DNA from 3 places in the Zunongwangia sp. genome. Region 2 is predicted to be linked to each of the others. Evidence: riboswitches for the same ligand, from Rfam matches in the RefSeq annotation. Region 2 holds a riboswitch; each other region holds the start of a gene.
What was found. A riboswitch is a leader RNA that binds a small molecule or an ion and turns the genes downstream of it on or off. The one in region 2 is predicted to bind thiamine pyrophosphate.
Positions count from the first base shown of each region.

Region 1: another riboswitch for thiamine pyrophosphate. It lies ahead of thiS (sulfur carrier protein ThiS); the one in region 2 lies ahead of ACN0WI_RS01700 (TonB-dependent receptor).
Region 3: another riboswitch for thiamine pyrophosphate. It lies ahead of thiM (hydroxyethylthiazole kinase); the one in region 2 lies ahead of ACN0WI_RS01700 (TonB-dependent receptor).

Region 1 covers NZ_JBLXIB010000002.1:388,292-398,550, reverse strand. Annotated here, with positions in the region: gene recJ (single-stranded-DNA-specific exonuclease RecJ) at 1-1,084, shown strand, start outside; gene ACN0WI_RS04630 (DUF6686 family protein) at 1,150-1,509, shown strand; gene ACN0WI_RS04625 (UDP-2,3-diacylglucosamine diphosphatase) at 1,516-2,277, opposite strand; gene ACN0WI_RS04620 (6-pyruvoyl trahydropterin synthase family protein) at 2,350-2,802, opposite strand; TPP riboswitch at 2,972-3,067, shown strand; gene thiS (sulfur carrier protein ThiS) at 3,165-3,368, shown strand; gene thiC (phosphomethylpyrimidine synthase ThiC) at 3,421-5,277, shown strand; gene ACN0WI_RS04605 (thiamine phosphate synthase) at 5,288-5,884, shown strand; gene ACN0WI_RS04600 (thiamine phosphate synthase) at 5,865-6,536, shown strand; gene ACN0WI_RS04595 (thiazole synthase) at 6,797-7,567, shown strand; gene thiH (2-iminoacetate synthase ThiH) at 7,560-8,669, shown strand; gene moeB (molybdopterin-synthase adenylyltransferase MoeB) at 8,584-9,744, shown strand; gene ACN0WI_RS04580 (2OG-Fe(II) oxygenase) at 9,775-10,259, shown strand, end outside.
Region 2 covers NZ_JBLXIB010000001.1:380,409-390,667, reverse strand. Annotated here, with positions in the region: gene ACN0WI_RS01715 (hypothetical protein) at 1-84, shown strand, start outside; gene ACN0WI_RS01710 (helix-turn-helix domain-containing protein) at 81-983, opposite strand; gene ACN0WI_RS01705 (SDR family NAD(P)-dependent oxidoreductase) at 1,077-1,841, opposite strand; gene ACN0WI_RS01700 (TonB-dependent receptor) at 1,994-4,333, opposite strand; TPP riboswitch at 4,449-4,539, opposite strand; gene ACN0WI_RS01695 (ATP-binding protein) at 4,626-7,067, shown strand; gene ACN0WI_RS01690 (sigma-54-dependent transcriptional regulator) at 7,057-8,412, opposite strand; gene ACN0WI_RS01685 (hypothetical protein) at 8,674-9,012, opposite strand; gene arfB (alternative ribosome rescue aminoacyl-tRNA hydrolase ArfB) at 9,411-9,812, opposite strand; gene ACN0WI_RS01675 (DUF4301 family protein) at 9,822-10,259, opposite strand, start outside.
Region 3 covers NZ_JBLXIB010000008.1:142,281-152,539, reverse strand. Annotated here, with positions in the region: gene ACN0WI_RS11050 (glycosyltransferase) at 1-1,051, opposite strand, end outside; gene ACN0WI_RS11045 (helix-turn-helix domain-containing protein) at 1,290-2,315, shown strand; gene tenA (thiaminase II) at 2,360-3,007, opposite strand; gene thiD (bifunctional hydroxymethylpyrimidine kinase/phosphomethylpyrimidine kinase) at 2,994-3,827, opposite strand; gene thiE (thiamine phosphate synthase) at 3,824-4,459, opposite strand; gene thiM (hydroxyethylthiazole kinase) at 4,467-5,264, opposite strand; TPP riboswitch at 5,335-5,425, opposite strand; gene ACN0WI_RS11020 (DUF2652 domain-containing protein) at 5,508-6,134, opposite strand; gene ACN0WI_RS11015 (winged helix-turn-helix transcriptional regulator) at 6,266-6,616, shown strand; gene ACN0WI_RS11010 (HD domain-containing protein) at 6,787-7,368, shown strand; gene ACN0WI_RS11005 (Crp/Fnr family transcriptional regulator) at 7,425-8,051, shown strand; gene ACN0WI_RS11000 (sulfite exporter TauE/SafE family protein) at 8,106-8,912, shown strand; gene ACN0WI_RS10995 (cytochrome ubiquinol oxidase subunit I) at 9,064-10,259, shown strand, end outside.

The sequences.
Region 1 (10,259 bases), on a different contig from region 2:
GGCAATGGCCGGAAAAAGAGGAGAAACTATAGAAAGCTTATTAATTTATCTAGATTTAGTAGCTACTGCTATTGGTGCAGATATCGTACCTATTACCGGAGAGAATCGTGTTTTAGCCTATCATGGTTTACATGTTATTAATGTAGCACCAAGACCGGGTTTTAAAGCTATTCTAAATCAGATTAAAAAGGAAGAGATTACCATAACCGATGTGGTTTTTGTAATAGCTCCTAGAATTAATGCAGCCGGAAGAATGAAACATGGCCTGCATGCTGTACAATTGCTTACTGAAGAAAATGAATTACAAGCTGAACAATTTGCAGCGGAAATAGAGAACTATAATTCTAGCCGAAAAGATGCCGATAAAACAATAACGGTAGAAGCTTTATCTCAAATTGAAGAGTTAAAAGAACAAGACCGATTAACAACAGTTGTTTATGCAGACCATTGGCATAAAGGTGTAATAGGTATAGTAGCTTCTAGATTAACCGAAACCTATTACCGACCAACTTTGGTGTTTACTAAAAGTGGCGATAAACTAGCGGCGTCAGCCCGATCGGTAAAGGGATTTGATGTGTATAATGCATTAGAAGCTTGCCAAGACCATATTGAACAATTTGGAGGTCATAAATATGCAGCAGGACTAACGTTAAAGGAAGAACAATACGAAGGTTTTAAAAGTAAATTTGAAGAAGTAGTTTCTAATACAATCGACCGGAAATTACTAACTCCCGAAATTTCTATAGATGCTGAAATTCAGTTAAATGAAATTACTCCTAAATTTTGGAGAATATTGAAACAGTTTGCACCATTTGGTCCAGGAAATATGTCTCCTGTTTTTATGTCTAGAAATTTAACCGATTCCGGATTTGGAAAATGTGTGGGTAGAGAAGAAACGCATCTAAAATGTAAGGTTTCGCAATTAGAGAATAAATCGTCATTTAATGCGATCGGTTTCAATTTAGGAGATAAAATTGAAGTGATTAAACATAAAAATCTTTTTAGCGCAGTATATTCCGTAGACGAGAATGAATGGAAAGGAAATGTTTCTTTGCAATTGAAATTGAAAGATATTAAAGAATAATTTTTCGGTTTTATTTAGATTCATTTTAAATAAAATTTTTATCTTTGAAATAAACCTATAAAAAGATGGAAGACGTAGATATTATTCATCACAATGATTTTGGAATTGCGTTTAAATGGAAAGACACTGTATTTGCCGATCAAAACCGAGTACAGCTGGTTTTTAAAAATATGGGTTTTTACTTAAATAGTGAAGAAGTAGCACTTTTTTCCGATTATATTAAATGTGCTAAAAGTCGAAGTTCGGAATGCGAAATTTGTTCAGAATCTAGAAATTGTGAGCGAAAAGTTTTACTGAAATCACCACTAGAAAAAATGGATTTTACCTTAAACTTATCTGAGCTTGATAAGATTTGTGATCTGGTAGAAGGAACTATTTTTAAAATGAAACTAGATTATTATATTAATTCTGTTTCGTTGAATTAATATAAATTATTCCTTATTCAGTTTTTTTAAATATAAATCTGTTCCATCAAATTCGGCATATGTATAGTGGTTTATCCAGTCGCCCGTGTTTATGTATTTAGAATCTTCTTTCAGCTTAATTTCCATAGGTAAATGCCTATGTCCAAATAGAAAATAATCGTAATGTTTAGTTTCTAGTTTTCGTTTACAATATTGTACTAACCACTCGTTATTTTCTCCTAAAAATTTAGCATCATCATCGCCGGAAATCAGTTTGTTCTTTACCGAAAAATATTGTGCAAGCGGTACACCAATATCAGGATGTAACCAACGGTAAAGCCATTTTGAAAATGGATTGGTAAACACTTTTTTCATGCGTTTATATCCATAATCTCCGGGACCAAGTCCGTCACCATGGCCAATTAAGAATGTTTTTTGGTTGAATTCAAATTCTTGTGGTTTTCTAAAAGTGGGAATATTAAGCTCTTCTTCAAAATAATTTTCCATCCACAGATCGTGATTTCCAATAAAAAAATATACAGGGATACCACTATCTCTAATTTCAGCTAATTTCCCCAAAACACGAACAAAACCTTTGGGAACTACATGTTTATATTCAAACCAAAAATCGAATAAATCACCAAGTAAAAAAATAGCCATAGCATCTTCTTTAATTTCGTCTAGCCATTTTATAAAGATGGCTTCGCGAACTTTACTAGCTTCTTTTGTAGGAGCTCCTAAGTGATTATCGCTACTGAAGTATATTTTTTTTCCTTCGGGAATAGTCATGTATATTTTCTTAGCTTCAGCAAAGTTAATAGAAAGTTATAAAGCATCCTTGTTTTTAAGATAGCAGATTTTTTAGGAATTATCGCTGGCATACCATTCTGCAAAACTACTTTCAGTTTCTTGAAGTTTTAAAGAATGTAGTTGAATATGATCTGGTAAATATTTGTTTATTTTTTCAGCAAAATCAATTACCATATTTTCACTAGTTGGTTGGTAGTCTACCAAAATAACATGATGCCCGCTCTCCTTTAGTACTTTAGCTAATTGAAGGTGAGGTGTGTTTTTATTAAAAACTGTCGCGTGATCAAATTGGTCTACAATTTCAGATTTTACGATCTTTTTTAGATCACCAAAATCGATTACCATACCGTATTTTACATTATTGGTATCAGTAATTGGTTGTCCAATTACCGTAACACTTAATTTATAGCTATGGCCATGTACATTGCGGCACTTGCCATCATAGCCATAAAGCGCATGCCCTGTTTCAAAAGAGAACTGTTTGGTAATTCTAATATTTGCCATACCTGTAAATTTAGGGCGCAAAGATACTAAACAAGTCGGGAAAATGAGTGTAAAAAGCCTATCTGTTGGTTATTTTAATGCTTTAAATGTTAAAACTAAGGTCTTAATTTTTCAAATTGTTTTCAGTGGATAAGTTGTAAGGCTTTTTTATTTATCCTAACTTTGAGAGAGTAAACTTTAGGGGTGCTGATTCAATTCGGCTGAGAAAAACCCTTTGAACCTGATCCAGATTAGCATCTGCGAAGGGAAAAGTTAGAAATTTTTGATTCGATTTTATCCAAATTAGGGGATAAATTCTATTTCATATTACTTTTCTTCAAAGACAATCCTCTTTGGTTTACGGCTATTAAAATCGAAATGATATGATAACTGTAAACGTCAACAACCAAAACCATTCTTTTAAAGAACCTGTAAAGCTTCAGGAATTATTGGAGCAATTGAATATTCAGGCTTCAGGAATTGCTATTGCCATTAATAATGAAATTATTTCTAAACCACAGTGGGAACACACACTAGTGGAAGAAGGCAGTAATGTATTGGTGATTCGTGCTACGCAAGGCGGTTGATCGTTTTATTTTCAGTAATCAAATTTTAAACATCAATCTAAACCTTTTTAGTATGAAACCTAACCAATTACCAAGGGAAGAAGCCATCAGCAGAACGCCTTTTCCAAATTCAGAAAAAATTTATGTAAAAGGTCAACTTCACGAAAATGTGAAGGTACCTATGCGCAAAATTACGCTTGATGATACCGTCGATAAATTTAACGGAACAAAAACGCCAAATGATCCGGTATTGGTCTACGATACCAGCGGTGCTTACACAGATCCTAATGTAGAGATCAATGTGCGCCAGGGTTTAAAACCTATTCGCCAGCAATGGATTGCTGCCAGAGAAGATATGAAGCAGTTAAGCGGACTTTCCTCGGAATACGGCCGGCAGCGTGAAGAGAACGAAAAGTTAGATGAACTTCGGTTTAAACGAATTCGAAAACCTTTAAAAGCGAAACCGGGGCAAAATGTAACCCAAATGCATTACGCGCGTAAAGGCATTATTACGCCGGAAATGGAGTTTATTGCTATTCGGGAAAATCAGAAACTTCAGGAAATTAATCAGATTACCGAGCAACATCCGGGCGAAAGTTTTGGGGCGAGTATTCCTAAAGTAATTACTCCTGAATTTGTTCGAGATGAGGTTGCCAAAGGACGTGCAATTATACCGAGTAATATTAATCATCCGGAAAGTGAACCGATGATCGTTGGGCGTAATTTCTTGGTTAAAATCAATGCTAATATTGGGAATTCCGCCGTAAGTTCTTCGATTGAAGAAGAAGTAGAAAAAGCAGTTTGGGCTTGCCGTTGGGGCGCCGATACCATAATGGATCTTTCTACCGGAAAAAATATTCACGAAACCCGAGAATGGATTCTTCGGAATTCTCCGGTACCCATTGGGACGGTTCCTATTTATCAGGCCTTAGAAAAAGTAAACGGAAAAGCTGAAAATCTTACCTGGGAGATCTTTAGAGACACTTTAATAGAACAAGCCGAACAAGGTGTTGATTATTTTACCATTCACGCCGGGGTTCGTTTAAAATATATTCCGCATACCGCAAAACGAGTAACGGGAATTGTTTCTCGTGGCGGTTCCATTATGGCAAAATGGTGTTTAGCGCATCATCAGGAGAGCTTTTTATACACGCATTTTGAAGAGATCTGCGAAATTATGAAAGCTTATGATGTAGCATTTTCTCTTGGCGATGGCTTGCGTCCGGGAAGTATTGCCGATGCGAATGATTATGCGCAGTTTGCCGAATTGGAAACACTTGGCGAATTAACCAAAATCGCCTGGAAGCACGATGTGCAATGCTTTATTGAAGGTCCCGGACATATCCCAATGCATATGATTAAGGAAAATATGGACAAGCAATTGGCCGAATGTGGCGAAGCGCCTTTTTACACGCTTGGTCCGCTAACCACCGATATTGCGCCGGGTTACGACCATATTACCAGCGGAATTGGAGCGGCAATGATTGGCTGGTACGGTTGTGCAATGTTATGCTATGTAACGCCAAAAGAACATTTGGGTTTACCGAATAAAGAAGATGTAAAAGAAGGTGTAATTACTTATAAGATCGCTGCCCACGCGGCAGATTTAGCAAAAGGGCATCCGGGAGCACAACATCGGGACGATGCGATGAGTAAAGCGAGATTCGAGTTTCGTTGGGAAGATCAGTTTAATTTGGCGCTAGATCCAGATACGGCACGAGCGTATCACGATGAAACTTTACCTTCAGACAATGCGAAAGTAGCTCATTTTTGTTCGATGTGCGGACCAAATTTCTGCTCGATGAAAATCACTCAGGATGTACGGAATTATGCCAAAGAAAACGGAATGGATACCGAAGAAGCCATTATCAAAGGAATGGAAGAAAAGTCAGAAGAGTTTAAGAAAAAAGGAAGCGAAGTGTATTTATAATTTCTGAATAATGCTAATCGTAATTTCTGCGGAAAAATGTATTGAAAATGAAGAATTTCAACTGAAGTCGATACTCGATGCAGGTTTAGAAATTCTTCATATTCGTAAACCCAAGGTTTCTTTTGAAGTGTTAAAACGCTGGCTAGCAAAATTTGAAGCTGAATACCGCTGCAAAATGGTGCTACATCAGCATCACGAATTGGCACGAGAATTTGGGCTGAAAGGCATTCATCTTCCGGAATATTTCAGAACAAATCTGAAGGAAAATTTAGATGATTATATCACCTCTTTTCAGCAAGAAAAATTTACGGTAAGCACTTCGGTGCATCAAAAAGAATTGCTTTCAGAAACATTGAATTTCGATTACTGTTTTTTGAGCCCTGTTTTTAATTCGATTTCCAAAACCGGATATTCGGGAAAAAAGTTTCAGGTGAACGACCTTCAGCAGCAAGTGATTGCACTAGGCGGAATTGATTCAGCAAAAATTTCAGCAATTCGTAAAATGGGTTTTAGTGGCGCGGCAGTGCTTGGCGCGGTTTGGCAACAAGAAAATCCAATAAAAAGTTTTATTAAAATTCAGCAACACTATGAATCAGTTTTTAAATAAACCGGTGAATTTGCAAAAAGAAATTTCTGCACTGCATTATATCTCTCAAGGAGAAAATGCTAAAGTTCATTTAGAAAATATAGAACGCGTGTTACAAGCCGGTGGCAATTGTATTCAGCTACGACTGAAAGAAACTTCAGCAAAAGAAGTGTTAGAAACCGCAATTTCAGCTCGTGAAATATGCTCAGCTTATCAAGCAAAACTGATTATAAACGATCACGTAGAAATTGCAAAAACCTGTAATGCCGACGGCGTTCATTTAGGACAAGAAGATACCGATGTTTTAGAAGCTTGCCAGATTTTAGGAGAAGAAAAAATAATTGGCGGTACTGCCAATACGCTTCAACATTGTATGGAACATCTGCAAAACGGAGTTGATTATATTGGTTTGGGCCCTTTACGATTTACTTCCACCAAAAAAAAACTGAGTCCTATTCTTGGATTTTCAGGTTATCAGGAATTGATAGAGAAATATTCGCAGCAGGAAAAGACGGTTCCTATAATTGCCATTGGCGGAATTACACTAAACGACATAGAAGAACTCCGAGAAATTGGATTAAGCGGAATCGCGGTTTCCGGTTTATTGACGCATTCGGAACATCCGGAAAAAGAGATTCAGCAGGTTTTAGATCGATTTGCTGTGAGAGTTTAGATGTTATAAAATAGATGAGAGACAAGAGAATCATGAAACAAGAATAAAGACTTATTTAGTTTGAATGCTAAATGTTGAATTTTAAATGATTGAGGTTCCGGCTTGGCGAAAATTCCTCGTGAAATTTCAACCTGAATTATTTAGCACGTCATGTTGAACTTGATTCATCTAGGAATGGGATTGCTGAGCAAGTCCGGAATGACGAACCATAACCCGCTTAAATTTTAAAAAGCTAATGGCTAACAACTAAAAAATACAAAATGGAAAAACTAAAAATAGCAGATAAAAGCTTCGATTCTCGGTTATTTACGGGAACGGGGAAATTCAGTAATTCAAAGCTAATGCGCGAAGCGGTTTTAGCTTCAGAAAGTGAATTGGTAACCGTGGCGCTCAAAAGAGTTGAAGCGGGCAATACAGAAGATGATATGATTAGTAGCCTAGCTCACAAAAAATTAAGTTTGTTACCCAATACCTCAGGAGTTCGCGATGCCAAAGAGGCTGTTTTTGCGGCCCAGATGGCTCGGGAAGCGCTGGGAACAAACTGGGTGAAAGTCGAAATTCATCCCGATCCTAAATACTTATTACCCGATGCCATAGAAACTTTGAAAGCCTGTGAAGAATTGGTGAAATTAGGCTTTGTGGTCATGCCGTATATTCATGCCGATCCGGTTTTGTGTAAGCGCTTAGAAGATGTCGGCACCCAATGTGTGATGCCTTTAGGTTCTCCTATTGGTACTAATAAAGGCTTAAAAACCTTCGATTTTCTAGAAATCATCATCGAGCAAAGTAATGTTCCGGTAATTATAGATGCCGGTATTGGTGCCCCTTCACACGCTGTTTTTGCGATGGAAATGGGAGCTGATGCGGTTTTGGTAAACACCGCGATTGCCGTTTCTAAAAATCCGGTGCAAATGGCAAAAGCCTTTAAAATGGCTGTAGAATCCGGGCGAATGGCTTACGAAGCAAAACTTGCCGAAACCGGCAAACTTGCTGAAGCTAGTAGTCCACTAACACAATTTTTATATGAGTAGTTTTAAAACAGTACTTGCGCAGTATGATTGGGATGAGGTGTTGGAAAGTATTCAGCAAAAAAGCATCGTGGATGTAGAGCGCGCTTTAAGTGCCGTAAAACCCGATCTTGAAGATTTTAAAGCCTTAATTTCTCCGGCTGCCAAAGCTTATTTAGAGCCAATGGCTACGAAAAGCAGGCTGATTACCAAAAAGCGTTTTGGGAATACCATGCAAATGTACGCGCCAATGTATTTAAGTAATGAATGCCAGAATATTTGTACGTATTGCGGATTCAGTTTAACGAATAAGATTCCGCGGCGCACCTTAACCGATGCTGAAATTTTAAAAGAAGCTGAATTTCTGAAAAAGAAAGGCTACCAGCATATTTTACTGGTTACAGGGGAAGCGAATAGAACGGTGGGCATTGATTATTTGAGTAATGCTGTTCGTCTTTTAACACCACATTTTGCAAATATTTCTATTGAAGTCCAACCGCTGGATCTGGAAGAATACGAACGATTGATTGACGATGGCTTATATGCTACTTTAGTATATCAAGAAACCTATCATCGCGAGACCTATAAAATTCATCATCCTAAAGGAAAAAAATCAAATTTTGATTATCGCTTAGAAACACCGGATCGTTTGGGGAAAGCCGGAATTCATAAAATTGGAATCGGAGCATTATTTGGATTAGAAGATTGGCGTGCAGATAGTTTTTTTACCGCTTTACATCTAAAATATTTGCAGAAGACATATTGGAAAACAAAGTATTCGATTTCTTTCCCGAGATTACGACCTTTTAGCGGTGGCTTAGAACCTAAGGTTGAAATGACCGATCCTGATTTATTGCAATTGATTTGTGCGTACCGAATTTTAGATGAAGATGTTGAGCTTTCTATTTCGACGCGAGAACAGCAAAAATTCCGTGATCATATTGCACATCTGGGCATTACTTCTATGAGTGCTGAATCAAAAACCAATCCGGGTGGTTATGTGGTGGAACCGCAGTCGTTGGAGCAGTTTGAAATTTCAGATGAGCGTAGTACCGAAACTATCGCTACCATGTTACGGGAAAACGGAATTGAACCGGTTTGGAAAGATTGGGAAAAAGCTTGGTAATATGGAATTAACAGCTATCGAAAAAGAACGCTATTCTCGCCATATTTTACTAGATGAAGTTGGCGAAGAAGGCCAAAAGCAATTAAAAGCTTCGAGGGTTTTAGTGATAGGAGCCGGGGGGCTCGGTTGTCCGGCTCTGCAATACTTGGCAGCGGCAGGCGTAGGAAATATCGTAATTATAGATGCAGATATTGTTTCCAGAAGTAATTTGCAACGCCAAATTTTGTATGCTGAAAAAGATATTGGTAAACCCAAAGCTGAAGTGGCAGCAAAGCGATTGCAAGCCCAAAATCCAACTATTGAAATTCAATATTTTACAGAAGCTTTATCAGCCAACAATGCTTTGTCACTTTTTAAAAATTTTGATCTCATTGTAGAAGGCAGTGATAATTTCAGTACTAAATATTTAGCGAACGATGCTGCAGTACTCGCGAATAAACCATTAGTGATGGCTTCCATTTTTAAGTTTGAAGGCCAATTAAGTGTATTCAATTATAACAACGGACCAACGTATCGCTGTTTATTTCCCGATCGGGCAGCTGCCGAAAGTATACCAACCTGTAGTGAAGTTGGTGTTTTGGGGGTGCTTCCGGGAATTATGGGAAATTTAATGGCGAACGAAGTTTTGAAAATTATTTTAGGAATAGGCGAAATATTGCAAGGGCGTTTATTAAGATTCAATAGTTTAACGTTTCAATTTCAAGTCTTCAGTTTTCAGAAAGATTCTTCAATAGATATCGATAAACTCGAAAAAATCGCTATTTCTTGTCCTGACGAAAATGCCATAAAGACCATCAGTTTTGAAGAATTTCAGCAAAAAAAAGAGTCGTTTACACTAGTAGATGTTCGAACCGATTCCGAACGAAACCTAAAAAGTTTAGGCGGTTTGCATATTCCGCTTTCCGAACTTAGTAAGCGAGCTCTTGAACTCGAAAATAACGATAACTTGGTGGTGTATTGCGCAGCAGGAAGCCGAAGTAAAATAGCAGTAACCCAACTTCAGCAGGAATTTCCGCAGAAAAAAATTTTAAATTTAGAAGGAGGAATAAATTTGGTACAAGCAAACCAAAAATAGCTTAATTTTGCGCAAATTTTTTAAAAATAGGTGCAACAAACAGAACTTTTTGAGCAGCTCGATTATAGGTTGAATAAGCAATACGAGCGCATTATCGATGATTTACTTATTAAAAATTACAGTATTATCGACAATTTTTTTAAAGCAGAAGAAATTCAGCAATTACGCAATAATTTAATTACTAAATTTCAAGAAGATCAATTTAAGAAATCGGCCATCGGTAATAAAACAAACGAGTTGGTGGCAAAAACCATTCGTGGTGATTTTATTTTATGGATGAATGAAGCCGAAGCTGGTGAAACCGAGAAGATTTTTTTTAATAAAATCAATAATCTTATCGAGTATCTTAACAGGACTTGTTTTATGGGAATTCTTCATAAAGAATTCCACTACGCAGTCTACCCAAAAGGCACATTTTATAAGCGACATTTAGATACTTTTCAAAATGATTCTCGCCGTAAACTTTCTGTTGTAAGTTATTTAAATGATAAAAGCTGGTTGAAAACTAATGGCGG
Region 2 (10,259 bases):
GAACTAACTAAAGGAGAAGGTAACTATTCTCTAAAGCCCTATCGGGTAGAAAAAAACGGAAATATTTTAAGGATTTACAATTAAGCATTTCTAAAAGTTCCCGGAGTTTTGTACGATTCTTTTTTAAAGAATTTGATAAAGTACGACGGATCTTCAAATCCTAAGCACCAAGAAATTTCAACAATATTCCAATTTGTGTGTTTTAATAATGCCCGAGCTTCTTGAGCTATTCGTTCACTTATAATTTTTGAAGTTGTTTTACCTGTCACTTCTTTTAAAACTCGATTTAAATAATTAGGATGAATATTTAACTGATTAGCAAAATCCCCCGGACTCTTAAGTTTTAGTTGCTGAACTGGATTTTCGATAGGAAATTGACGTTCTAACAATTCTAAAAACAATGAAGTGATTCTCTCTGTTGCATTCGATTCTGTTTTGGCTTGCTTCCGAAGTTCTGCCGGTTGTAACTTTAAGGCTGCATGAATTAATTCAAAAACGATATTCCGTAGCAAATCATATTTATAATTGTACGCTGAATTTATTTCTGAAAACATCTTTTCGTAAATAACCAATATTTGTTGAAATTCAGCATCATTTAAAGAAAGAATAGGCGTGCCACTGCTTTGAAAGATTGGATATTCTTTGAAATTTCCAAATCCACTCATAAAATCTTCAGTAAAAACACAAAAAGCACCGGTTTTATCTTCGGAAAGTGGTTCCCAATTATAGGGTATTTGAGGATTTGCTACTAAAAGCATGTTATTTTCTACTTCGAGTGTTTTATCGGCATAATGCACTGTATTAGCTCCGGAAATTAAGCTTATTTTATAGTAATCTTTCCGGCTATACGGCATTTCCCTAGAAGACCCAAAATAATCTTGCAACCGAAAAACATTAAATTGACCAGTTTTTTTTAGAATATCGCTGGGTAATACCCCTAGCTTTTTTCGGTAAAATTCTTCTAGAGTAATTGTCTTTTCCATTAGTATAAAGATATAAATATGAATAATAAAAAGAGAATTCCGCAGTTTATAGACTTCGGAATTCTTTTTCGCATTATGCGAATAATAAGCAGATTAAATATTTTGTCCACCTGAAACTTCAATACGTTGTGCATTTATCCACTTAGCATCTTCGGTACATAAAAATGCTACTACTCCACCAATATCGTCGGCTTGCCCTACACGGTTTAACGATATTGCCTGCTTTACCTGATTATTCACCTTATCGTTGTCTCGCACTAAGCCGCCACCAAAATCAGTTTCAATTGCTCCGGGAGCTACGGCATTAGCTCGTATCCCAAACTTGCCTAATTCTTTAGCTTGGTACCGAGTAAGCGATTCTACAGCTCCTTTCATGGCCCCATAAGCACTATAACCTGGCATGGTAAATCGAGCTAAGCCGGAAGATATATTTACAATTCCACCATTTTCATTTAAGAATGGTAATAAGGTTTGTGTTAAGAAGAAAACTCCTTTTAAATGAATATTCATCAATCTATCGAAGGTTTCTTCGGAAGTTTCAGCAAAAGGCTCGTTTATACCAATTCCGGCATTATTTACCAGAAAATCGATTTTTTCAGCATTATACTCAGATTCTAAAATTTCCTGAAGTGTAGTCTTAAAGCTTTTGAAACCACTAACCTTAGCAGTATTTAGTTGAAGAGCCACCGCATGTTGGCCATTTTCTTTAATTATAGCAACTACCTTTTCGGCTTCTTCTTTTTTACTTCTATAGGTTAAAATTATATCTAGCCCTTTAGCGGCTGTTTTTAGCGCCATGTCTTTTCCTAAACCTCGACTTCCTCCGGTAATCAATGCAATTTTTCGTTGTATATCCATGATTTTCAATTTTTCACTTAATACAAAGTTACCTTAGAAGGAGAGTAATGGTTAGAAGCGATCAAACCAAAAATGGTAAATTTCAAACACAAAAAAATGCCTGAAAATTCTATCGAATTTCAGGCACTAGAACTAAAAGAAATCAAACAGAATTAAAATCGTAAAGTAATACCTGTTAAAAAGTTTATAGTGGCTTGCGGATAATAATAGGTTCCCCATTTTGGATCGTAATAGCCATTGGATACATATTCTGCATCAAAAATATTATTTACTAATCCGGTAAACACTACTTCTTTAAATATTGGAGCGGAATCCCAAGTATATTGAATATTAAAATCAGTAACAAAATAATCATCTAATTGTGAGGTTTCCAACTCAAAGTTTGTCATGTACTGCTTCCCTATATATTTAGAAAGCAATTTAAGCTCAAGCCCTTTAGTTGGGGTATAGCCTATAATATTACCGGCAACAATTTTCGGAGAAAAAGAAATATCGGTATCCCCATAATTTACCAATTCTTCATTTTGAGTAGATTTAAAATCTTTATTTTTATTTCGGCTTAACGAAATATTTGGACGAATACTTAATTGACTAGTAATTGGGATAGTAGCATCTACTTCTAAACCTAATCGATAACTATTTCCACTATTTGCTCTTACAAAAGATCCTACATTATCTATAGCTCCGGTTAGTACTAATTGATCGCGATAATCCATATAGTACAAATTAGCATTCAGTTTTAATGATTCTGAATTATGACGCCAACCTAGCTCCCAATCGTTTAATTTTTCTGAATTTGGATTTCCATTTTTATAATCACTTCGGTTTGGCTCACGATTTGCTCTTGCATACGAAGCATACAATCGGTTTTCTGAATTTAACTTATAGTTTACTCCAAATTTTGGATTAAAAAATTCAAAATTATCGTCCACATCAATAGGCGATCCATTATCTAATATTCCTTCGGTTTTGTAACTGATAGTACGCAACTGTAAATCTACATATCCGGCTAGATTCTCTACAATTGAAAAGTTCACTTTTCCGTAAATATTAAAATCATTTTTAGTAGCATCGCTAAAATAATACCGTTCCTCTGGAGCTTTATTCATAGCGAATTTTGTATAAATCACCTCTCCAAAATGATCGCCTTTATATTGATTAAATCCACCACCAATGGTTGCATCAAATTTTGAGTTTTCATACTTCAAACTAAATACGGTACCATAAAAATCGTTATCTAGTGATTGCTGATCTACTAAATCCGACTTGGTTACTTCTTCGCCTTCAAAAATAAAATTTTGTAATTTATAATCGTTCAATGTAGCTCCTTCATGGTATTGCTCATAGTATCCCTTACCTTTTGTATAGTGCAAAGCAATGTTTGAAGACCAATTTTCAGTATAAGTCTGATTCCATAATAATTGATAATGATCTTGTTTATAATTGTCGGTTTGGTTATCGTAAAACTGAACATTTCCATCTTCATCTACATATCTTCCTGCCGAGTTATAGGTTCGATTAGTTTCTAAGGTTTCTTTATCGATCCCGTTCCAAGCCATATAGGTTTGTTCTGTGCCCCCAAATGTTATCGCTTTAATTATGGTTTTATCATCTTTATAAGTTCCTTGTAAAAAATACGATTTTAACTCGGTTGAAGCTCTATCTACATAGCCATCACTTTCAATTTTAGAGGCTCTCCCTTTAAATTCAAAATGATCGTTAAACAATCCTGTACTAAATTTCACCGTATGCTTGTGAGTATTGTAAGAGCCATAAGTATTAGCTATTTCTGCATAAGGATCTTTCTTGAAATTATCGGTTAATATATTTAGGCTAGCTCCAAAAGCTCCAGCTCCATTTGTAGAAGTACCTACGCCACGTTGTAATTGTAAGTTCTGAACGGAAGAAGCGAAATCTCCTAAATTAACCCAAAACGTGCCCTGACTTTCCGAATCGTTGTATGGAATGCCGTTTATTGTAACATTAATACGAGTTGCATCGCTACCTCGAACTCGAATTCCGCTATAGCCGACTCCTGCTCCAGCATCTGATGTTGTAACTACATTGGGCATATAATTCATTAAAGTAGGAATATCTTGCCCTAGGTTTCTATCGGCAATCTCTTCATTACTTAATTCACTATACGTAATTGGCGATTCTGCATTAACTCGAACCGACTGTAAAAATACCTCTCCTAAAACTTCTTCTAGACCGCTTAAATCTACATTTAAAGTTTTATCGGAATTAAGGTCTACTTGTATTGTTTTTCGGTTTCCATGTAGAAATTCGACTTTGTAAACTCCTTTTTCTAACAACAATTCATAACTACCAAATTCATTTGTTTGTGTTCCTGAAGAAGCTTTTTCTACATAAACCGATGCGTTCGACAAAGGCTTGCCTTCTCGAGTAACTGTTCCGGAAAGTTTGTACTGTTGTGCCCATACTGATGTAGCTAGAAAAAATAGACTAAAACTGAGTAATACTTGTTTCATCCGTAAAATTTTTACGAATAAAAGGGGTCATTATTCTGTTAGTATAGTTTAATAAGTTTCAAAAAAACTCCTGAATTTCTCCAATTTCAATTTGGATCATATTCAGGAGTTTTACCGTGTTAAAAAACACTATCCCTTGGCAGCATTACCTGCCCAGGTTCTTTGGGTATAATCTCAGCCAATTATTGGCACCCCTTTTTGAGATTGGTAACAAATGTACTACGCTTTTTTAAAAAATTCTATTTATTTGAATTGATTTAATTCCTGTATTTTTGAATAATTATTCCAAATTATGGAAAACACAAAGCGCTCTATAACTATAAAAGTTATTACAGGCTACTTTATAATTGCTGCCTTAGTAGGCGTGGCTGTATGGATTATTTATACACGAGTAATTATTTTTAGCAATATGGCTAAAAATAACAATAATAATAATGCGCAATTATTTTTAGTCAGCGATATTACCAGTGATTTATATGAAACAGAAAATGTTAGTCGCAAATTAATACAAACAGGAACTCCTGAAGATTTTGAATCGTATTATGACCAATTAGATACTATAAGGAAAAATCTAGCTGTTTTAGACAAAAAGTATTATGAAAACGATACGGTACATAAAGAACTAGATAGTATTTATAAACTACTAGACTTAAAAACGGAAAACCTTAAAGCTTTAGTTGATTTACGGGAAAAAGATCGAAATACCGACATATATCAACAAGTAATGCGCCAACTAAAACGCGTAAATGAGACCTTTATTACCAATAATTCTTACGAAGGGCGTTTCACCGACTTAAAACCCCATCAACGTCGTGTTTTAATAAAATGGTTAGAATACGCAAAAGCAGATAATGCTAAATCGCTTACCAATCAAACAGCAGATTCCCTTGTAAATTCTGTAAAAAAAGTATTACATGAATTACAGTATGCTAATAAAAAATTTAGGAATAACGTTCTAGAGAAAGAAAATGCTTTGCTAAATAACGATATGGTTTTAAACCAACAACTTCGAAAAATTTTAGCAAATATTGAAGCTGAAGAACGAAAAGCAGCTTTTATACGAACCAATAAAGCCCAAAACACCTTAGAAGATACTGTTTTTATTATGCTAATTTCAGGTGTGATTTGTGTTGTTTTTATTTTATTATTTCTAATTCTAATTATTAAAGATGTTCGCCGCAGCCAACAATACCGAATTGAATTAGAAAAAGCCAAAAATTTTGCAGAAACACTCTTAAAACGAAGAGAACAATTTATGGCAACCATTACACACGATTTACGGTCACCTTTAAATACAGTTATCGGCTATTCAGATTTGCTAAAAAAAACAAAACTTGCCACCAAACAGCAACATTATCTAGAACATATTACCAAATCCTCTGACTTTATATTACGACTAGTTAACGATTTATTGGATCTTTCCAAATTAGAAGCTGGTAAAATGGTTATAGAAGAACTTCCTTTTACTCCTAAAGAATTAATTACTGATACTGTTTACAATAATATTCCGGCTACAACAAATAGAAAGTTAGAAATCCGTATTGATGCCTCACCAGAAACCGAAAATCAATTTTTAAGCGACCCATTTAGGATTAAGCAGATTATCGCCAACCTTATTACCAATGCTTATAAATTTACCGAAAAAGGATCAATTATAGTTAGTATTTCTGTATTGCATCAAAACGAAAATATATATCAACTTTTAATAAAGGTTACTGATACTGGAATTGGTATTTCTAAAGAAAAACAAGAAATTATTTTTGAAGAATTTAGCCAAGAAGATAATAGTATTGAAAAAAAATATGGCGGAAGCGGATTAGGTTTAACCATAACTAGAAGCCTAACAAGCTTATTAAATGGACATATTTCACTTAAAAGCGAACAGGGAAAAGGAAGTGAATTTTCTGTAAGCATTCCTGTAAAAAAATTGGCTTCTAAATCTATTGAAGCTACTACAGAAAAAAGCCGGGAAGTAACTAATTTAGATCTTTCTAATATTCATGTTTTAGTAATCGATGATGAACCCTCACAACTATCACTAACTTTAGAATTTTTAAAAAGTAAAAATATACTATTTGAAACGGCAGAAAATGGTAAAGAAGGTTTAGAAAAATTAAGCAAAGGTAATTTTGATTTAGTTCTTACCGATATTCAAATGCCGGTGATGGACGGATTTCAGTTCATAAACGCTGTACGAAAAATTCCTTCTTTACAAAAAATACCTATTATTGCACTTTCCGGGCGTACCGATATGGAAGAAACTACCTACATACAAACCGGTTTTTCTGCTAAACTTACCAAGCCTTTTAAACCTACCAACCTACTTAATAAAATTTGTGATGTTTTAGCTATCAAGCAACCTGATACCGTTAAGAATAATGAAAATTCGGAAATAAAAATTCACAAATCAAACTCATTATATAATCTTGATGATATTTATTTATTTTCAGGAGAAGACACGGAAGCGATGTTTTCTATTTTAGCTTCATTTATAGAAAGTACAAAAGAAAATATAAAAAAATTAGAAGCGTTTTGGGAAGCTGGTGATCATAAAGATTTATCACAAATTGCTCATAAAATGCTTCCTATGCTAAAACAAATGCAAGCTAATGCTCTAATACAACCACTAGAAAAATTAGAACATAATAATAGTATTAGTCAGTCGGAATTTGAAAAACTGACTGCTGATTTTAAACAACTTCTTGAACTTTTAAATCAAGAAATTAAAGCTTAATATCGTACTGTTTTAATTTATTATACAGGGTTTTTCGGTCTATAGAGAGTATTCTGGCTGCTTTACTTTTGTTGCCTCCTGTTTTTTCTAAAGCTTCCAAAATGAGTTTTTCTTCATTTTTATTTTTGAAAAGCCCATAATCATCATCACTTTTTTCAGCAGTAGCAATTTCGTGCGGAAGCACTTTCATAGGAATAAGGTCGCTTTGTGTAAGCAATACAGCCCTTTTAACCATATTTTTTAGTTCTCTTAAATTTCCTGGCCAAGAGTAGTTTTTGAAGGCTTGAATTGCAGGATCGGTAAAACCGACTACTTCTTTTTCGAGATCTACATTTGCTTCTTCTAAAAAATGATCTGCAAAAAGCATTAAATCTTCTTTTCGGTCTTTAAGAGCCGGAACTTTTATAGAAAATTCGTTTAATCGATGGTACAAATCCTCTCGAAAATCTCCTTTTTTCACCGCTTGTGCCAAATCTTCATTAGTAGCTGTTACCACTCTAATATCGACTTCAATCTCATTATTACTCCCTACCGGTTTTATCCTTCGCTCTTGTAAAGCTCGTAATAACTGCACTTGCAGTTCGTAACTAAGATTTCCTATTTCATCTAAAAATAAAGTTCCTCCATTTGCTGCTTTAAAATGCCCAACTTTATCATTTATAGCTCCGGTGAATGAACCTTTAATATGTCCAAAAAATTCACTAGAAGCTATCTCTTTAGGAATTGCACCACAATCTACTGCTATAAATGGTGCATCTTTACGTTTGCTTTGCTTATGGATACTTTTGGCAACATGCTCTTTACCGGTGCCACTTTCCCCGGTAATTAAAACCGACATATTGGTAGGTGCTACCAACTCGATATAATCGTTCAATTTTCGAGAAGCATCGCTCACTCCTTTTATAAATGCAGAATTAGGTTTATCGCTTTTTGAAGGTTTTTCTTCAGCCTGTTTTTTAAAAGGTATTTCTTGTTTAGCAACTTCCCTCTGCTCTAGAGCGTTCTCAATCGTTTGTAATATTGATTCTGGCCGGAATGGTTTACTTACGTAATCAAAGGCTCCATCTTTCATTGCCTTTACTGCCATACTTATTTCGGCGTAATTCGTCATTACTACCACTTGTGTAGCCGAGTCTTTAAGTTTTACTTGTTTTAATATTTGAAGACCATCGATATCGGGAAGTCGGACATCTGTTAAAACTAAATTATAGGATTCGTTATCAATTTCTTGTAAAGCATCGTTTCCGGAAAAACATACTTTAGTAGTATAACCTCTTTTAGCTAAAAATGTTTTTAACATCGTTCCAAATGGAACATCATCTTCAACAATCAGAACTTTCGGCATAATTTATTTTTAAAACAGAATACAAATTTAGAAAACTAAATAGCAATTACTTTAAATTAAATATAAAAAAAGAGGCTTTATAAGCCTCTGTCTTTTTTTACGAATATAATTAAAATCTAATTTCCATTTTGCTATTAGTAATTATACTATATCTTTCTAGAAAATTTTGGTTAGTTAGTAGTAGTGTTTTTAGAAATCTACAGTTTATTTTAAAAATAGCTCCGAAAAGTTGGTCTCTTTTTATATCGGATATAGTATTTATTAAATATCTTCTTTCTTTATCCAATTTCCTTCTTTATCTGCATACACAATTTTAGGATCTCCGCTTGTTTGAATGCTTAATTTATATACTTTCTTATCACCCGTATGATTTACCCATGCCTTTGATGCAATAGCACTAAAATCAATCATTACTGCATCTTTTATAGCTTGAGGCAGTGCAATTACTTCAATCTCAGAAAAACCTTCCTCTATTTCTTGATTCTGGCTAATTGTATCTTGCTTTTTTTCAACAGGCTCTTGAGCACTAATTGTTTGAGTTGCAAAAAATAAAGCGGTGATAGTAAGTGTTGATAAAGTTGATAAAATTGTCTTTTTCATATATGTTTTTTTTTAGTTGAATAACTGATAGCCTACTTTTATACTTTATTTATAGAAATAATTGTGCCCAATAATTCAAAAACAAATTAAAAAATTGAAAATCAATACATTAATCATAAAAATAAATAAAAAAAGAGGCCACCACAGCCTCTTCTTAATCCGAAAATCTAAATTATACAACAGCCTAGCAGTCTGTTGCGTTAGTTATTCAAAATCTTTCAATAACCCTAACACTATTTAAATCATTCAAAATTATGCCAGTACATAAACATGTACCAAAAACAAACATAAAAAACTATAAAACAGCAAATTAAACTAGAAAACTAAGAAATATCCAAAAAGATAGGTGTAGAGAAAAATGTAGAAACCTTTTAAAAATGTAGAAATTTTACACAAAACTATAAAGGTTTTTTTCTATTTTGTTTTTTTTCAGACAGCCTCTTCTTTTCTTTTAATCGTTTTAATTTGGCCATTTTACTAGGCTTCGTTTTTTTACGAATTTTTGGTGGTCTAATTCCAATCTCGATCATCTCTAAAAATTGTTTAGTGACAATCTCTTTATTTTTATGCTGACTTCTGGAATTACTATTTTGTAGAACAAGCACATTCTCTTTAGTAATACGTGTAGGAAATTTATGTTGAATTCTTGATTTCTGAATCTCATTTAAAGCATCAGATGCATTTATATCAAAATATAACTCGACTTTAGAAGCTGTTTTATTTACATGTTGCCCTCCCGGACCACTACTTTTAACGGCTCTAAAATCGAGTTCTTTTATTAGTTCTTCTTTATTACTCATGTTTACTTTTTAAGACGGCTGATGGCTATCTTTCAGTAAATCGGATACTGTTTTAACAGGATTGAATGTAGTTACAGGAACTTCCACAAAAACGGTATTCCATTTTGCCATTGCACCATTCCATAATCCGGGACGTTCTAAAGCTTTTAATGGTTTTCCGTCTTTGGTTTTATTAGCTATAAAACTCATATTAGGATCTACATAATCATTTAAATTATATGTATCTCCTTTAGGAGTTTTAATGCTACAAACAATATCTACCGGATTAAAATGAGTCGATTCTTGAACAATTTTTACTTGCTCAGGGTTATCGTCATCAATTTGTGCTCCTTCAATAATTTGCAATGAAATTTCTCCTTCTTCATCCTTTACTAGGAAAGGGCCTCCTCCTGGTTCTCCTTCATTTTTAACCATTCCACAAATACGTAAAGGTCTATCTAATTTTTC
Region 3 (10,259 bases), on a different contig from region 2:
GTAGGGTTTCATAAAAGTTGAGATAAGCATCTACGGTATTTTCAATATTGCAATTTTTTTCTGCATAGTCCCGGCATTTTTTTCGATTAAAGTTTCCTATATTTTTTAAGGTTTCTGCCATACCGGTTGTGTCTAAAGGTTCAAAAAGTTTTCCTACTTCCGGAATAATAAGTTCTGGTGCTACCCCGATGTTCCAAGAAAGAACTGGAGTACCCGAGGCTAAACTTTCAGAAATAGCTAGGGCTGAAGGTTCATTCCAAACACTTGTAAATAATAAGGCTGCGGCATTATTTAGTAATTTATTAAGTTGTTTTTGTTTTTGTTCTCCTACATATGAAACTAATGAATTTTTTAATAGAGGCTCTATAAATCGCTTAAAATATTCGGTGTTTTTTCCTCTTCCGGCTAAAATTATAGGCATTCCGGCTTTTAAAGCAACTTCTACCGCTAAATGTGGTGCTTTTTGCTTACAAAAACTTCCATACCACATACAATATCCACCGGTAACTTTGGTTTGTGGAGACCAGTCTTCTAAATCAATAGCATTGTGTATTACAGTATTTGCATTCAAGGTTTCAGTTTGCCTATTCTGAAGGCATTTACTAACTAAAATTAATTCTTGATTTACCGATTTTTTAATATGATTAAGTGCAAATTTAATATCTGGGATTTCTAATGTATGTATTGTTGTTATGAAATTGGTATTCAGGTTATTACCTAGTACAATAGGAAGGTAATGCAATGAATGATTTTGTACTATATCGTATTCGTAATCTCTTAAATGTTGAAAAATTTCAGCATAGAATATAGAACTTTTTATAGCTGAGGCATCAAAAGAATTGTAAGAATTACAAGGAAAACAATCATATTCGGAAAATTGATTGTCTAAATAATTTAAGTCTTGGCAATTACAATCTGTATTCGAGAATATACGAACTTCATGACCACGCTCTTCTAATTTTTTATATAACTTGTGAGTTATCATAGCTAAGCCGCCTTTATATGGAGGTAGCACTTCCTGACGATGATCTGCAATAATGGCTATTTTCATGATTTTATGGTTAAAGGTTAGCTTTAAATTAAACAATTATTTGTTTACTTCTATTAAAAAAATAAAATATTATATAATTTTAATACTTTATATAGGTTTTATGGTAAATATTGGTTTTTAATGAGTTATGGTAAGTATTTCTTGTTTTAAGAAAATTTTAACTGAAATACTTAAAATAAATAAAAAAATATTGATGTATTTTAAAAAATAGTTTTTTTAACTGTTTTAAAATTATCAGATGAAAAAGTATCGTCTAGAAATAAAAAATGTAGATGATTTTATACCGGAAATAGCGAAGATTTTTGATATAGGATATAAAAATAGTTTAGGTGAATATGCAGTAAATGTTCCGTCAGTTTTTGGAGCTGGGCAAATTAGAGGAATTAATTTCCCCAATGGTATTGGTCTTTATAATATCAGAGTAAACTTTAAAGAAAAAATTAGTTTTCATATTTATCATAACTGGATAAAACCTATTCGATTTATTTATTGTATTGGAGGTGAAATATGTACAGGCCTAGGAAACAGTAATACTAAGTCTAATTTATTAAATCACCAACACCTTATTGCTGCTCCTGAGGCAGAAGATTACCAATATTTAGAATTTGAACCAGATAAAGAAATAGTTCTTTGTTATCTTGAGATTGATAGAAATCGTTTTAAAGATTATTTATCTTTTGATTTGCATGAAATAGAATCTACTTACTTTCAAATTTTTGCAGACGTAAATTCTAAAAATTCAATTTTTAAAACTGGAACTTATGGGCTACAAACTTTAGATTTAATTAAATCTATTGAAGATTGCAGATTAAGTGGTTTTCCAAGAATAAATTTTTTAGGAGGAAAAGCTTTAGAAATTTTAGCCTATTTACTCGTCCAGTTTAAAAATGATGAAACCTATCAAGAATCAAGAGTAAAAAAACGAGATTTAATTGCACTAGAGCGTGCGGTAGATCATATTAATAAAAACATAAGAAATATAGGAACCGTACAGAGATTAGCAAAAATAAGTGGTGTAAATGTTAATAAGCTTCAAGATGGATTTCAAGAAATTTATGGGAAAACTGTAAATGCGTATATTCGGGATATTCGATTAAACTTAGCAATGAATATGTTAATTGAAGGCGAAAAAAGTGTAGGAGAAATTGTATATGAGTTAGGACTTTCTAGCCGAAGTTATTTTTCGAAAATTTTTAAACGTAAGTACGGTCTGCTCCCTAAACATGTACTAAATAAAAGCAATTATAAGGAAGTATCAGAATAGTTATAACTAAAAAAACCTGTTTTAAACAGGTTTTTTTAATAGTTTTACCAAGAGCGTAAATTGTAACCTGCTTGCCAAAAATAATATTCTAAATAGGAAGCATCTTTAAATGCTTGCGTCATTTTTTCTCTTGTTTTTGGTGTTGTCTTCTCTGCATATCGATTACAAATATCAATTGCATTTTGTACAGCTTCACCAAATTCTTCACCGGAATAGGTCGCAATCCATTCTTGATAAGGATTTTCTTTGTCTGTTTGATTAGCAACAATATAATCGCCTACCTCTTTATATATCCAAAAGCAAGGCAAAACGGCTGCCATGGCAACTTCTATATTTTCTAAAGAAGCAACACTTTTTAAAAAATGTATATAATGGTGACAAGCAGGTTGTATTTCTGTGTTTTCGGTTAAGCCATACATTTTAAAATACGATTCATGTAAAGCTCTTTCAACGGTTATAGTACCTTCAGAAAATTGCAAAAAGGACATTGTATCCTTAGAGTAGGGGCATCTTGCGGCTATTATGGCTAATGCTTTTCCAAAGTGCTCTAAGTAAATAGAATCTTGCCCCATATAAAATTGAAATTTTTCAAGTGGTAAACTACCATCCATTAATTCCTTTATAAAAGGCATTTCTATAATTTTACTATATATGGGAGTAATGGCTTCCCAAGTTGATTTAGACCATTTCATTTTTAATTAGTTTTTCGGGGTTATAAAAGTGATTTAGTGGACCGTTCCCTTTTCCAATAACTAAGTCTTTAGCATATAAAACGGCTTGGTGAACATATTCTTGTGCATTTTTAACAGCTTGTTCAAAATTGTAACCTCTAGCAATGTATGCTGCAATTGCAGAAGAAAGTGTACATCCGGAACCATGAGTGTTTTTAGTATCAATTTTATTGTATTCGTAACACAACATTTTACCTGAGGCATCAAAATAAACAGAGGTGATTTTTGAAGTCTGTAAATGTCCTCCTTTTACTAAAACAGATTGGCAACCTAAATTCATTATTTTTTCGCCGGCAATTTTCATGTCCTCAAGTGTTTTAACTTCCATATCTGCTAAAATTCCTGCTTCATCTAAATTAGGAGTAAGAATATTTGATATTGGAATTAATTCATTTTTTAAAGCATGTATGGTTTCTTTCTCAATAAGCGTATGGCCACTAGTAGCCACCATTACCGGATCAAAAACAATAGGAATATTAGTATAATTTTTCAAACCATTAACAATTGTTTTTACTAACTCAGTACTATGTACCATACCTATTTTTATAGATTTAGGAGGGATATCTTCAAAAATACTTACAATTTGTTCTGCAACGGCTTTTTGTGGTATTGAAAAGATGTTTTTTACACCAGTAGTATTTTGTACCGGTAAAGCAGTAAGAACTGAAGTAGCAAAACATCCGAGTGCCGAGAAAGTTTTAATGTCAGCTTGAATTCCAGCACCGCCACTACCATCGAATCCGGCAATAGTTAATACAGAGGGAGTCGTATAATGAGTCATGATTTTTTAGATTTTAGAATATTGTTTTTGAGAATAGCCGCTTCCTTTTCTGGATTTTTAGCTGAGCATATAGCGGAAACTACCGCAATACAATCGGATCCTGCGTTTATAACCGATTTGCAATTATCAGCATTCATATTTCCAATAGCTACTAAAGGTTTTTTGGTTTTGCTCCTTATGGATTCTATACCTTCAATACCCCATTCGGTAATAGTATCGATTTTTGTAGCTGTAGAATATACAGGGCTAACGGCTAAGTAGTCTGCAATAGCGGTATTCTCATTTTGTAATTGATTTAAGTATTCTATAGAATACCCAATGCAAGATGCTTCAGGCCAAACTTCTTTAATTTTTACTGGTGGCATATCGCTGTTGCCTACATGAATTCCGTAAGCATTTACAGTTTTTGCTACTTCAACATTGTCATTAATAATAAGCGGAATATTGTATTTTTCGGTTATATTTTTTAAGGCTAAAGCTTTTTCAATAAACTGCGAGTTCGATAGCTCTTTTTCACGTAATTGAATGATATCTACACCGCCTTTAATTGCTTGTTCAGCAACTTGAACTAAAGAATGATGTATACAATTTGATTCAGAAATAACAAGATATAATGAAAATGGAAATGCCATTTGATTTTTATTTAATAGTCAATTTTAGAGTAGTTTGGAATGCTCGTTCTGAAATAGAAAAAAGCTCATCTAAAATATGTAATTGTAAAGTTCCCGGCCCATCAGATTTTTTAGCAGCTAATTCTCCACAAACTCCAAATAATGCCATTGCAGTACAGGTAGCTTCAAATTTATTAGGAATTACTGCAGCAAATGCAGCAGTAATAGCAGAAGTTGAGCAGCCCAATCCGGTAACTTTTGTCATTAGTTTATTTCCATTTGAAAGATGAATTTGTTGGTCACCATCAATAATAATATCAGTTGCTCCGGAGATAGATATAACGGCTCCATATTTTTTGTTAAGTTCCTTAGCAGCCAAAATAGCTTCATTGCTTTCTGCTGTGCTATCGACTCCTTTTGTAAATAGATTATTGGTTGTGGCAAGTGCTAAAATTTCGGAAGCATTTGCTCTGATTATAGTAGGTTTTAGGGCTATTAATTTTGATAAGGTTTCGTTTCTAAATGTTGTAGCACCGGCTCCAACAGGATCTAAAACCCAAGGTGTATTTGTTTTATTAGCACATTTTGCTGCTATTAACATAGACTCTACCGAGTATTCGGTTAAAGTTCCTATATTAATAACCAAGCCTTGGCAAATAGAAACCATATCTTCCATCTCAGAATGCGCATTGGCCATAATGGGAGATGCTCCTGCAGCTAAAAGTGCATTTGCGGTATTATTCATAACTACATAATTGGTGATATTATGAATGAGAGGCACTGTTTTTTTTACAGTTTCAATATGTTTCCAGAGTGTATTTTCCATCGTGAGATATTAAAAAAATTAAGCTTCAGGTGGAAATTCTGAAAAAACAGGAAAGTAGAAAAGATGAAAAAAATCATCTAAAACTTTTCCCTACGGCGTTTTATCGCATCAGGTTCAAAGGGACTCTCTCAATTCTTTACTGAATACCCCTAAAGCAATGTAAAAGTACAGCAAATTTAATTGCTGGAAAAAAATGTATCAAAAAATAAGTATGAAGTTGTAAAAACTATTATCTGTTTAGTCTTACTTTTTTGATTTGAAATAAGTGTAGTTAATTTTTGAATTTTCATCGTAAATTTCAAAACCTTCTTTCACCATATATTTTTGTGATGATAAAGTAGATTTATCCTCTGTATTTTTTATAAGGGAATTGGTAATTAGCACGTATTCTTTCCCTGAAATTGAATTTTTTAATAATCGATGGATTTCAACTACAGTTTTGCCATATAATTTTTCAAAAGTGCCTACATTAAATTTTGCAAAATAACCAAAATGAGCAATTAGCTTAATTGATAAGTCAAAATTAATAGCTTTATATTGTTCTTTTAATCTATCAATTTCTTGAAAAAACGCAGTATATATAAGTTCGTATTGCTTCAAAATTTTTGAAACAGGTATTGCTTTTCCGAATTTATAAAATAAAATAGCATCACCTTCAATTTCTGAAATTTGAAGGTCTAGAATGTTATTTTTAACTATTACATTTAGCAGTTTGGAAATAATTATTTTTCCTGTTTCTACATCTATATTCTCAACAAATTTGGAAAATCCGCTAATATCAGGCATAATAACAGTACCCCGTAATACTTTTGTATCATTAGGGGATTCCGTAAAAAAATAGGGTAACTGTTTTTTAGATTTTAGTGCCATTTGTAAACTCGAAGGTACAATTAATCTAATAAATTATTTTACGAATAAAAAAATCATCGTAAAAAAACATAAAGCTTACTTCTAAATTACATCAGAATTGTATATTTACTTTACAAAAGTAAGTAGATAAAATGGGTGAATTACTAGACAAGAAAACATGTGAAAGTAAATTAGGATCTATAGATGATGCTCTTTATGCAATTGGCGGAAAATGGAAACTAAAAATTATAATGGCTTTAAAGGAAAATACAAAGCGTTTTAATGAACTTCAGAGAGCATTAGGAATTTCTGCACGCATGTTATCTAGAGAATTAAAAGATTTAGAACTGAATGGATTTGTAGAACGTAAAATAGAACATGATACACCAGTGGTAATAGAATATGAGCTCACAGAATATAGTAATTCGTTGTCGGAAATATTAGATGCATTAAGTAGATGGGGTATAGCACATCGAAAAAAAATTATTAAAGAAAGACAATAAAATTAAATCATAACGTTAAAAAAATAATTTTAGTACTTCTTAATTTTAGAATGCTGATTATTTTTAATAATTTAAATTTTTGAACTATATAACTATAGTAGCAACTACACTTTTAATTAAAAATTTTACTCCTGATTGAATATAGACAAACAACGATTTTAAAAAAAGCAATGAAGCATTGCCATGCTATGCTACGCAATAGCCGTTGCTATAGTTTGCCTTATCACAACATACAACATACCCTAGAAGTTTTTCAGTTTGCGAGAAAAATTTCAGACTACGAAAATTTATCTTTTGAGGATAAAGAGGTGGTAAGTTTGGCTTCTTTATTTCATGATACCGGAAATGGTGAAATATTTAATGGTCATGAAAAAATAAGTGCCGAAAAAGCAGATTGTTTCCTTACAAGCTTGGGATATTCTAAAGAAAAAATAGAAAGAGTTAAATCCTGCATAGTAGCTACTAAAATGCCACAAACTCCAAGTAGTAAGTTAGAAGAAGTAATTTGCGATGCTGATTTAGCGCATTTAGGTTCAGGCTCCTTTATAAATTATAATAAACGCCTAAGGCAGGAATGGAATAAATGTTTTAATAAAAGCTATAGTGATATTGAATGGATAGAAAACAATATAATGTTTTTAGAATCCCATACGTATTTTACTTCTTACGGAAAAGATATACTCCAGCCCAAAAAAATGAAAAATTTAGAGTTATTAAAATCTAATTATCAGGAATTAAAGCTTAGCTTGTGATGTCTGCATATATTTTCTATCATTTTAATTCATAATTAATTTCTGAAGTCTTATTTATGAGTAAAGAGCTATTTACTGTTTATCAGTCTATATTTGAAAAAGAATTGCTCGAGGAAATAGCGATTTCTGGAAAACTAATGCAATTTAAAGAAGGCGATTTTATTATCGACATCAACGCTCGTATTATTTCTATGCCTTTAGTAATAAGCGGTGCAATAAAAGTTTTACGAGAAGATACAGAAGGAGATGAGCTTCTACTTTATTTTTTAGAGCAAGGAGAAACTTGTGCAATGTCTCTAGATTGTTGTCTAGGAGAGAGCAAAAGTGAAATTAGAGCAATAGCCGAAAAAGAAACCAAAGTAATCATGATTCCGATATCAAAAATGCAAATCTGGCTAGGTAAATATAAATCATGGCGAGATTTTGTTTTCAATAGTTATCATACCAGATTAAAAGAAATGCTTGGAACTATAGATACTATTGCATTTTTAAATATGGATAGTAGGATTTACAAATATCTTCAAAATAAAGCTTTAATAAATAAAAATAAAGATCTAACTATTACGCATAAACAAATAGCTATAGATTTACATACCTCTAGAGTTGTTGTTTCAAGAATACTGAAAAAGTTAGAAATCGATAATAAAATTACGCTTTTTAGAAACCACATAAAGATTGTGTAACTAAGGTTGCCAATTCCTAAAAAAAGGACTATTATATTTGTCCAAATTTTAGAAATGGATATTGTACATTTTTTAGGTTATTTTTCAGCTTTATTCATAGGCTTAGTCTTAGGTTTAATTGGTGGAGGAGGATCTATTTTAACTGTTCCTATATTTGTTTATATTTTAGGAATAAATCCTGTAATAGCAACAGCTTATTCGTTATTTGTAGTAGGCTGTAGTTCTGCAGTAGGAGCTTACGATAATTTTAAAAAGGGAAGAATAAATTTAAAAAGCTCTTTAGTTTTTGCGATACCCGCTGTTTTTTCAATTTTCTGTACCCGAAAATTCATTGTGCCGGCAATACCTCAGCATTTATTCAACATCGGTTTATTTGAAGTGACTAAAGAAATACTGATAATGGTTTTATTTGCCATTTTAATGATTTTGGCTTCATTTTCTATGATTTTTAAAAAGAAACTTCCTAAAACGTCATCTTCATCCTCACCAAAATATGGACTTACTGTATTATTTGGAATAATAACAGGAATAGTAACGGGTTTTGTAGGTGCCGGAGGTGGTTTTATGATTGTTCCCATCTTGATATTTTTAGTGGGTTTAGAAATGAAAGAAGCCGTAGGAACATCCTTATTTATCATCGCATTGAATTCTATAATTGGTTTTACTGGAGATTTATCTCATTTAGAAATTGCTTGGTCATTTTTGCTTTCATTTACAGCAATATCAATTATAGGAATATTTTTAGGTATATATTTAAATAAATTCCTAAAACCAGAAGGATTAAAAAAAATATTTGGCTGGTTGGTTTTAGTAATGGGGATTTATATTATATGGCGAGAGTTAAGTATATCAGTCTTTTAAAAAGAAATAAATTTTAAATAATTAATAGCAGCAATTTTCCTGCTTTAAAGCAAGGTTTTCGATGATAGAATATTTAAATTAGACACAGAGAATAATAGATAATGGATTATTTTTTATTGTATTGAAAATAAGCTGTTTTTAAAATAGTAGAATGGAAAATTTAGATTATGCCCGCCTTCAAATGGCTTTCACATTGGGTTTTCACATAATTTTTGCGTGTATTGGTATGGTGATGCCATTTTTTATGATCGTTGCCCATAGCAGATGGTTAAAAACTAGAAATCCTGTATACTTAAAGTTGACAAAAGCTTGGCTTCGCGGAGTAGCTATCTTTTTTGTAACTGGAGCAGTTTCCGGAACTGCACTATCTTTTGAATTAGGTTTGTTATGGCCTGAATTTATGAAGCGTGCCGGACCAATTATAGGTATGCCGTTTTCATTAGAAGGAGCTGCTTTTTTTGTTGAAGCGATTGCTTTAGGTTTTTATTTATATGGTTGGAAAAATTTGCCCGAAAAGTTTCACTGGTTTACTGGAGTAATTATTGGACTTGCAGGAGTTTTATCTGGTATACTAGTAGTAGCTGCTAATGGATGGATGAATGCTCCGACTGGATTCGATTATAACAATGGTGTATTTAGTAATATAGATCCGGTTGCTGCTTTATTAAATCCGGCTTGGTTTTCACAAGCATTACATATGACGTTGGCTGCATTTGTAGCAACCAGTTTTGGAGTTGCCGGAATTCATGCTTTTCAAATTCTTAGAGGAAAAGCCGTAGAAGTGCATCAAAAAGCGTTTAAAATAGCATTATTTTTTGGAGCTATAGCAGCAATATTACAGCCAATTAGCGGTGATATTTCAGCCAAAGATATAGCAGAACGGCAACCTGCAAAATTAGCCGCTATGGAAGCTCATTTTAAAACTGAAAAAGGGGCTCCACTTTTTTTAGGAGGAGTTGTAGATGAAGAAAATCAAGAAGTTAATTATAAAGTTGAAATCCCAAATGCACTTTCCTTTTTAGCATTTGGTGATTTTGATGCAGAAGTTAAAGGGCTTAATGAATTTCCTAAAGATGAAATTCCACCAGTTGCTATAGTACACTATTCTTTTCAAATTATGGTAGGAATTGGGACGTTGTTAGCTTTAGCTGGATTAATATATTTTATTAGTTTAAAAAAGAAAAGCTGGATGAATAGCAAAAAATATTGGTGGTTTTATATGTTATTAGCTCCACTTGGTTTTTTGGCTTTAGAAGCTGGTTGGGTAGTAACAGAAGTTGGTAGGCAACCTTGGATTATTTATCAAGTTATGAAAACTAGTGAAGCTGTTACCCCTATGCCCGGAAT